Regions from separate parts of the Pseudomonas sessilinigenes genome, predicted to be linked through region 3. Evidence: predicted binding sites of a transcription regulator. Region 3 holds the regulator's gene; each other region holds the start of a gene.
What was found. The regulator sigma-54, encoded in region 3, starts transcription at its own class of promoters, with help from an activator protein. The targets are predictions, from matches to a motif close to ANTGGCATNNANNTTGCTNT.
Positions count from the first base shown of each region.

Region 1: the regulator sigma-54 is predicted to act here: its motif matches at 2,015-2,034, upstream of C4K39_RS11665 (saccharopine dehydrogenase family protein).
Region 2: the regulator sigma-54 is predicted to act here: its motif matches at 1,717-1,736, upstream of C4K39_RS21600 (pilin).

Region 1 is NZ_CP027706.1:2,480,181-2,483,432, reverse strand. It holds gene C4K39_RS11670 (YncE family protein) at 1-722, shown strand, start outside; gene C4K39_RS11665 (saccharopine dehydrogenase family protein) at 738-1,856, opposite strand; gene C4K39_RS11660 (isocitrate lyase/PEP mutase family protein) at 2,304-3,173, shown strand; gene C4K39_RS11655 (response regulator) at 3,207-3,252, opposite strand, start outside.
Region 2 is NZ_CP027706.1:4,647,935-4,651,186, reverse strand. It holds gene C4K39_RS21610 (DUF748 domain-containing protein) at 1-468, shown strand, start outside; gene C4K39_RS21605 (BON domain-containing protein) at 669-1,025, opposite strand; gene C4K39_RS21600 (pilin) at 1,242-1,658, opposite strand; gene C4K39_RS21595 (type II secretion system F family protein) at 1,933-3,150, shown strand; gene C4K39_RS21590 (prepilin peptidase) at 3,153-3,252, shown strand, end outside.
Region 3 is NZ_CP027706.1:1,014,072-1,017,323, forward strand. It holds gene ptsN (PTS IIA-like nitrogen regulatory protein PtsN) at 1-434, opposite strand, end outside; gene hpf (ribosome hibernation-promoting factor, HPF/YfiA family) at 447-752, opposite strand; gene C4K39_RS04560 (RNA polymerase factor sigma-54) at 911-2,404, opposite strand; gene lptB (LPS export ABC transporter ATP-binding protein) at 2,587-3,252, opposite strand, start outside.

The DNA.
Region 1 (3,252 bases), 1.5 Mb from region 3:
AGCGGGTGCTGCTGGTCAGTGCCGATGGCATCTTCGTCCTCCACGCCGGTGGCGCCACCCGCCTGCTGCGCAGCCTGGAAGAGCTGCGCCAGGACTTGGCCAAGGGAGTCCCCGCCGAAGACCTGAACCTGGACCTGAGCATGGAGCACGGGGCGATTTCGGCGGACGGCCAGTGGATCGCCGTGGGCGAGCAAAGCAGTTCGCACCTGGTATTCGATGCCCAGCTGCAGCCATTGGCCGAGATCGGCCCCGGCAGCGAGTACCCGCACTTCGCCTGCTTCAACCAGCGCGGCGACCGCCTGCTGCTCAATGCCTGCCACTTCTACAGCGGTGCCAGCCTGGGCGTCGCAGTGGCCGACCTGCCGGGGCTGGCCACCGATTTCTACAGCGACGATCCGCGCACCCCAGTGCTGCAGGATGGCGCCCGGGTATACGCCGCAACCTCGCGGGGCGACGAGTTCATCATCGGCGATGCCTACGGTTACCTGCGGGCCTTCAGCGAGACCGGCCAAGAGCGTTGGCAGCACTACGTCGGCTCGACCCTGTGCGCCATGGACATCAGCCCCGATGGCAAGACCCTGGTGGCCGCCACCTTCGCCGGCATCATCGTGCGCATCGAACTGGACCGTGGGCGCCCGGACTGGCAGATCGGCACCGGCGCGCACCATGAAGTACAGCGCTGGCTGTTCTGGAAGGACCTGGCCAAGCCGCTTCTATGGTGAAAAAGCCCAGCCCGGCTAACGCGAGAACTCAACCTGCATCTGCAAGTGGAGCGGATCGTCGATGGCCCGCAGGTACTGCTCCAGGCTGACCTCGCCGATGCAGGCGCGAGCTCCCGGGAGCAGCGCCTGACCATCGAGCACCTTGAGGATCACCGCCACCGCCGCACAACTGGGAATCTCCGGGCCATGATCATGGGTGGCCGTCAGTTGCGCGGCCATCGACAGCGGCTGGCCATCCTGGCCCAGGCCATGCACGTCGACATACATGGCGCTCAAGCCATCGCCCAGCCACTCGAACCATGTCCCGCAGCGATGCAACCGTACGGCCCAGGGCGCCGGATCGCGCACCAGCCCCAGCTTCACCGCCTGGGCCAGCAAGGCGTTGGCCAGCCCGGCGACCTTGAGCCCGGCACCCGCCTTGAACGACAGGGTATGGGCGCCATAACGGGCGGCGAACAGGTCCAGGTCCGGCACATCGACATTGGCCACCAAGCGTGTGCCCAGCCTTGGCAACGTGCGCAAGGCCAGCCCCTGCCAGCCGATCACCGGGTGCGGCTGACCGTCCTTGAGCTGCTGGATCGGCCGACCGGCATAGGCCAGCACCCCGAGGATGGTGGACACCCCGGGCATCTTCGCCGAGGAAGAAATACCGTGCTCGATGCGATCGATACGGGCGAAGCGCTGGCGATGCTCGTCGATGATCGCCGACGACAGGGTCGGCACCGAACTGCAACCACTGAGCAACGTCACTCCGGCCGCTCGGGCCTGGGTATCAAGGCCGCCGATACCCCCCACGAATTGCCGGCAGTCGGCCAGGTCGCAGTAGTTCACCCCGGCCTCGATGCATCCCTGGGCCACGGCATAGGACTGCCCCTGGAACGGTCCGCCGGTGTGGATCACCCAATCGATGCCCAGGGTCTTGAGCGCCGGTGCCCACTCCTCGCCCATGGCATCCCCACACCACCCCTCGCAGGGCTGCCCGCCCTCGGCGCGCAGGGCCTCGACCTTGGCCGCCAGGCGGGCCGGGTCGCGTCCTGAGATCAGCAGGTGCACGCCGGGGCGGTGGATCAGGTAGCGGCAGATAATGCTGCCGAAATTGCCATAACCACCGACCACCAACACTCTGAGCGTCATTACCTGCATCCCTGAAATAAGTACGTTGCACCGCTGAATGAGCGCATTTTGCGGTGCGGCAGCTTCCGCGATTTGCCCTGGACCGACAAGCCCCTGGAGCCGCCCGGTACCTTACGGCCACAGTCCATCGGCACCCTGCGGAACACTTGTAACATTAAGTTGCTAAAAAATTGCCAATGCCAGTCCGGCATAATGCTATGCAAATTCCTCATCCTCTACGGCCCGGGAGCGTGTTAGCCTCGTCCTGCTATGTCGGCCTCGCATAACAAACCCGCCGTTTCATCCAATCAAGCGGGATAAAGACGCCTTGCTACCCCCCTGCTTCACCTTCATCTGCCCAACTAACGTTTCGCTGCGAGCCTTTCGATCATCGGCTCGCCAAGGGAACTGATTGCAAAATTCGATTCGACCCGAAGGTCGATCTCTCGATCCTATCTCGGAGCTGTTATGTCCAGGCTTTCCCATCAAGATTTGCGCCGCGGTTTCCGTGAACTGATCGCCTCATCTTCCTGCTATCACACCGCTTCTGTATTTGACCCGATGTCCGCCCGGATCGCCGCCGACCTGGGTTTTGAAGTGGGCATCCTCGGTGGTTCCGTAGCCTCGCTGCAGGTCCTGGCGGCCCCCGACTTCGCCCTGATCACCCTGAGTGAGTTCGCCGAACAGGCCACCCGCATCGGCCGCGTAGCCCAGTTGCCAGTGATCGCCGACGCCGACCATGGCTACGGCAACGCCCTCAACGTGATGCGCACCGTGGTCGAGCTGGAGCGCGCCGGCATCGCTGCGCTGACCATCGAGGACACCCTGCTGCCGGCGCAATTCGGCCGCAAGTCCACTGACCTGATATCCGTCGCCGAAGGCGTGGGCAAGATCCGCGCGGCCCTGGAAGCCCGGGTCGATCCTGAACTGGCGATCATCGCCCGGACCAACGCCGGGATCCTGCCGGTGCAGGAAATCATCAGCCGTACCCAGCAGTACGAGCGCGCCGGCGCCGATGCCATCTGCATGGTCGGCATCCGCGATTTCGAACAACTGGAGCAGATCTCCGAGCACCTGAGCGTGCCGCTGATGCTGGTGACCTACGGCAACCCGGCGCTGCGCGACGACGCACGTTTGGCCCAGCTGGGCGTGAAGATCGCAGTGGACGGCCACGCCGCCTATTTTGCGGCGATCAAGGCCACCTACGATTGCCTGCGCGAACAGCGGCAGATCTTCACCCAGGCCTCGGACCTGAGCGCCACCGAACTGGCGCACACCTACACCCAGCCCGAGGAGTACATCGTCTGGGCGCGGGAGTTCATGAGCGTCAAGGAGTAACACCGGCAATTGGCCGGGGTGAGGCGCAACGCCTCAACCCTGGGCCGATTTCAACGCGCCTTCCACGCAATCCAGGACC
Region 2 (3,252 bases), 3.3 Mb from region 3:
ACCCTGCGCCTGGAGATCGAAGGTACCAGCGCCCAGAGCAGCGACGGCCCGTTGATTGCCGAACAACGCCTGGAGCGCGAATACCAGTACAACTACTACAAGATCCTCCAGCGTCGCGGTGACAAGGTCCCTGCCCAAGCCTCGCTGCTGCAGGTGCCCGAAGGCGAGAAAGCCCCATTGCTCGAGGGCATCTATCGCACCCGCCTGAAACAACAGCCACCTGCGGAATGGAATCAGCTCAGTCGTGACGAGCGTAGCGCCAAGCTGCGTGAAGGCTTGATCAAGTACTGGGGCGCCAGCGAGGTGCTGTTGCGTCAGCTGGGCCAGGAACGAGCCAGCAGCATCAAGGACTTCCTGGTGGAAAAGGGCCAGTTGGCTGACGACCGGGTCTACTTCATCGACGCCAACCTGGGCCAGGCAGAAAGCAACGGCAATGTGATTACCCCTATGCATCTGGACAGCGAATGATCCTGGGGCGGAGCTGTCCCCTCTGACCGGCACCCTTGCTCATCAGGCGTTGATATCCGCCACTCAATAGAACAGGCCCCGACACCAAGTGCCGGGGCCTGTAATGATCACATCCCTGTGATCTTCGCATGAACCCTTGAAAGTAGTGGCAGGCACCAGCCTGCCGCTACCTCTCCCTGTCCAGGCGAGAACCTGTCGGCTTATTCAGCCTTCAAGCCATCGGCGGAGACCGCCTTCACGCCTTTGATCTTCTTGGTGATCGCCACCGCTGTGGCCTTTTGCGACTCGGTGATGGCCACGGTGGACGACAGGGACACGACGCCCTTGTTGGTTTCGACCTTGATATCAGTGCCAGGAATGCCTTTCTCGGTGACCAGATCGCTTTTCACCTTGGTGGTGATCCAGGTGTCGGAGGTGGCCTCTTTGGCCTTGGTCACTTCACCGGCAGCCACGACCATGGGCGACTGGGTGCTTTGGGTGGGCTGTGCAAAAGCTACGTTGGCCATAGTCAGGGTCAGAGCGGTAGCGGTTGCAGCAGCGATAGCGAACTTCTTCATACGAGTAACTCCTGTTCTTCTGGGAAGCCTGCGCCGTGTCCTGGCAACAGGGTTATCAGGGATATTGCAGGCGCTGTGCCAACTCCCAACCAAACAAAATATCCATATAAATCAATATCTTATAAAAAACACAAAAATTCGGACTCATGCAAAATGCATGATGACGCGCATCTCTGCATGCAAGTTGCGAGTTCCTGGCGGCCAGCAGCCAGCCATTCAGGCCTCATCCGCACTACAGCCTTTGGGAGCATAGTCCGCCTCCACCGTGGTGACGCAGCTCCAACCGGTTGCCGCCGAACGCCTCAGGGTCAAGCTCTTGTCCAGCACTGGCCCCGGGGCATTGAGGATCGTGCAGCCGATGCTCCCTTCTCCAGTGGCTGCCGTGCCCGCAGCGCTCATCCGGCAATTGGATGTCTGTGCAATACCACCGGCCAGCGCCAAGGTCGGATCGGTGCCCTGCGCAAGCAGGTCCTCGACGCCCGCTTTCAGCGCCGAGGCCTCCGCCAGCGCAGCGACTACCTTGGCCCTGGCCTGGTACTTGGCGTAAAGCGGCATCGCCACCATCGCAAGGATGCCGATAATGGCGACCACCACTAGCAATTCGATCAGGGTAAAGCCGGACTGTCGTTTCATGGATTGCCTCCTGGCATGAATAGAAATTGCAAGAAAAGCCGCAAGGGCCATCAGACCCAAAGCACGCCCTGTGCCAGATGCCTCACCCCGCAATCCAGGCTCTACAGGGCAGAGGTCCAAGGCCTTCGCTGCAAGAAGTCGCACTAACTGACAAATTTCGTCAGCCTCTGTCGTTATCCGTCAGGGCTCCGGGAGCTAGGCTTGAAAGGGCAGGAAGGCATCTGCCTGTGCGGTAGTTCGCAACGAAATCCACCGTCTTATCAGGGATCGAACCATGGCGGTAAAAGCTTCCAGGACCAGCGTGTACCTCTGGCAAGGTACCGATAGCCGGGGTCATGTCATGAGCGGCGAACTGAGTGCCGCGAACCCGGCCCTGGTTGGGGCTCGCCTACGCAAGCAGGGCATCATCCCAACCAGGGTCCGCCGCAAACCTCGGTACGGGCTGCGTTTGGGAGCGCGGGTAAAATCACGGGACATCGCTTTGCTCACCCGCCAATTGGCAACGCTGTTCCAGGCTGGCGTACCGCTGCTGCAGTCCCTGGAAATCATTGCCGATAGCTTCGGCCAACCGTTGATCCGCCAGCTCCTGGGACAACTCAAGCACGATATCGAGGCCGGCTCCAACCTGGCCAACGCGCTGCGCAAACACCCACAACACTTCGACCCGTTGTACTGCAACCTGGTGGAGGCCGGCGAGCAGGCAGGGGCCCTGGATACACTGCTGGAGCGGATCGCCACCTACCAGGAAAAAAGCGAGCGTCTCAAGGCCCGCCTGAAGAAGGCCATGGTCTACCCCCTGGCAGTGATCGGCGTCGCGCTCATAGTCAGCAGCATCCTGCTGCTCAAAGTGGTTCCGCAATTCCAGAGTCTGTTCGCCGGCTTCAATGCCGAACTGCCCTGGCTGACCCAGAAGGTCATCGGTCTTTCATATTTCCTGCAGCAACACGGTGGAACCTCGCTGGCAGCCTGCCTGGGGCTCGGGCTAGGTGGACGCCTGCTCTATCGTCGTTCTGCACGTCTACGCGATCATCTGGATGCAGGGTTGTTGCGCTTGCCCCTGGGTGGCGCCTTGCTGCACAAGTCTGCCGTGGCGCGCATGGCCCGTACCCTGGCCACCACCTTCGCTGCGGGAGTCCCCCTGGTTCAAGCCCTGGAGTCCGTCGCTGGTGCCAGCGGCAACCACATTCATCGACGCGCGATGGAGCGTATCCGCCTCCAGGTCGAAGGTGGCATGCAACTGAATTTCGCCATGCGTGCCAGCGGTGTTTTCCCTGACATGGCGATCCAGATGACCGCCATCGGTGAAGAATCCGGAACCCTGGATCATTTATTGGAAAAGGTAGCGGCGCATTATGAAACCGAGGTGGATAACCTGGTGGACAGCCTGACCAGCCTCATGGAGCCTTTGATCATGGTGATCCTGGGCAGTATCGTCGCAGCCTTGGTACTGGCGATGTACTTGCCCATTTTTCAACTCGGTACAGCGATCTGAACATGTCCTTGCCTGAAGTCCTTAGCCTTTATCCCCTGGTATTCGTAATGACCGGCCTACTGCTGGGGCTGATCGTCGGCAGTTTTCTCAATGTACTGGTCT
Region 3 (3,252 bases):
TGATACAAGGCTTCGTTGCTGGTAGCACTGCGCAACCGGTCACGAACCTCCTTGCGATCGAGCATGCTGGCGATCTGCCGAAGCAGTTCCAGGTGCGCATCGGTCGCAGCTTCCGGGACCAGCAGAACGAACAGCAGGTCCACCGGAGCGCCATCGATGGCGTCGAAGTCGATCGGAGCGTCCAGGTGCATCAGTGCGCTGATGGGCGATTCGCAACCCTTTAGGCGGCAGTGAGGAATGGCGATGCCGTTGCCAAAACCGGTGGAGCCGAGTTTTTCGCGGGCAATCAGGCTCTCGAAGACATCCTGCATCTCCAGATCGGGCACTTCACGGCTGATCAGGTTGGCAATTTGTTCGAGGGCACGTTTTTTACTGCCTCCCGGCACGTTCACCAGGGAACGGCCGGGGGTCAGGATGCTTTCAAGTCGGATCATGGGAGGGGAGTATCAGCGACCCGTGCCTTGGAGAAGGTGGAGTTGCTTTTCCTTGTGCTTTTTCAGTTGGCGGTCAAGCTTGTCCGTGAGCAGGTCGATTGCGGCATACATATCGTCATGTTCTGCATTGGCGACGACCTCCCCACCGTGAATGTGCAGCGTAGCCTCGATCTTCTGCTTCAGCTTCTCGACGGCCATGGTGACCTGCACATTGGTAATCTTGTCAAAATGGCGTTCCAGTCGGTCGAGTTTTTCGCCGATGTAGACGCGCAGAGGTTCAGTCACTTCGAGTTGGTGTCCACTGATGTTGACTTGCATACAGCTTCTCCTTCGTTGCCAGTGCATGACGCGGCAGGCCATTTTGCCTGCCACCTGGACCGTGTCTGAAGCCTGCTGCGCATCGATCAGGCGGTTTGCCTGGTCGCCGTTTGGCGAGCATTCAGACACACTCCGAAACGCTGTGGCCAGCCCTACGGCTACATCAGCCGCTTACGTTCGCTAGAAGGCGCGATCCCAAGGGATTCGCGGTACTTGGCGACGGTACGGCGGGCTACCTGAATACCTTGTGCCTCCAGTAAACCAGCGATCTTGCTGTCACTCAACGGCTTTTTCTGATTTTCCGCCGCCACCAGTTTTTTGATGATTGCGCGGATCGCGGTGGATGAGCATTCACCGCCTTCCGAGGTGCTGACGTGGCTGGAGAAAAAGTATTTCAGTTCATATATACCCCGTGGGGTGTGCATGAATTTCTGCGTAGTGACCCGGGAAATCGTCGATTCGTGCATGCCCACCGCTTCGGCGATGTCATGCAGGACCAGGGGCTTCATCGCCTCGTCGCCATACTCGAGAAAGCCGCGCTGATGCTCGACGATCTGGGTGGCGACTTTCATCAGGGTTTCGTTGCGACTTTGCAGGCTCTTGATGAACCAGCGGGCCTCCTGCAGCTGATTGCGCATGAAGGTGTTGTCTGCGCTGGTGTCGGCACGACGTACAAAGCCCGCATATTGGGCATTGACTCGCAGGCGTGGTACCGACTCCTGGTTCAGCTCCACCAGCCAGCGTTCGTTGTCCTTGCGCACAATGACGTCCGGGACCACGTACTCGGCTTCGCTGGATTCGATCTGCGAGCCCGGGCGCGGGTTGAGGCTTTGCACCAGTTCGATGACCTGGCGCAGTTCGTCTTCCTTGAGCTTCATGCGCCGCATCAGTTGGCTGTAATCGCGGCTGCCCAGCAGGTCTATGTAGTCGCTGACCAGGCGCTGAGCTTCGCTCAGCCAAGGCGTCTTGGTCGGTAGCTGGCGCAGTTGCAACAGCAGGCATTCACCCAGGTTGCGAGCACCGATGCCGGCGGGTTCGAATTGCTGGATGCGATGCAGGACTGCTTCGATTTCGTCCAGCTCGATATCCAGTTCGGGGTCGAAGGCCTCGAGGACTTCTTCAAGGGTCTCGTCGAGGTAGCCCTGGTCGTTGATGCTGTCGATCAGGGTCACCGCGATCAAGCGGTCGGTGTCCGACATCGGGGCCAGGTTCAGTTGCCAGAGCAGGTGGCTCTGCAGGCTTTCGCCAGCGGAGGTGCGGGTGGTGAAGTCCCACTCGTCATCATCGCTGCTGGGCAGGCTGCTGGCGCTGGTCTGGTAGACATCTTCCCAGGCGGTATCCACCGGGAGTTCGTTGGGAATGCGTTCGCTCCATTCGCCATCCTCGAGGCTGTCCACCGTTGGGGCGGTTTCCTGGTAGGAGGGTTCCTGGATTTCGGTATTGGGTTTGGACTCGGTGTTGTCGGCCAGGGGGTCGCTGTTGTCGAAGTCGTCGCCATCTTCCTGGCGTTCGAGCATCGGGTTGGACTCCAGGGCTTCCTGAATTTCCTGTTGCAGGTCCAGGGTCGACAATTGGAGCAGGCGGATGGCCTGTTGCAGCTGCGGTGTCATCGTCAGCTGCTGGCCCATTCTCAGGACTAGCGATGGTTTCATGGCAGGGGCTTAACACCTTAATTGCCGGCGCACATGCGCCATCCACTACAGGGCGCCGAAGCGCCAAACATAAGCAAATTATATGCCTGAAACTGAAGTGTTTGCCTAGAGCGTCGTAACAATAAACTTTGTAGGGATTTACTGTTTTCGGCGCCCTGGCTACTAGCCCAACACGTCAGCCTTTACAGGCGGAATTCGTGGCCCAGGTAGACTTCCTTGACCAGCTCATTGGCCAGGATAGTCGCAGAATCGCCTTCGGCGATCAGTTGCCCGTCATTGACGATGTAGGCGGTTTCGCAGATGTCCAGCGTTTCGCGGACGTTGTGGTCGGTGATCAGTACCCCGATGCCCTTGGCTTTGAGGTGATGGATGATCTGCTTGATGTCGCCGACGGAGATCGGGTCCACGCCTGCGAACGGTTCGTCCAGCAGGATGAACTTGGGTGCGGTGGCCAGCGCGCGGGCAATCTCCACGCGACGACGCTCGCCGCCGGACAGGCTCATGCCGAGGTTGTCGCGGATATGGTTGATGTGGAACTCCTGCAGCAGGCTTTCCAGTTCCTGGCGACGACCTGCTTTATCGAGTTCCTTGCGGGTCTCGAGGATAGCCATGATGTTGTCGGCCACCGACAGCTTGCGGAAGATCGAGGCTTCCTGGGGCAGGTAGCCGATGCCCGCGCGAGCGCGCCCGTGCATGGGCTGATGGCTGACATCCAGGTCGTCGATCAGCACCCGGCCCTGGTCGGCCTGGACCAGGCCGACGATCATATAGAAACAGGTGGTCTTGCCTGCACCGTTGGGGCCAAGGAGGCCGACGATCTGGCCGCTGTCGATGGACAGGCTGACGTC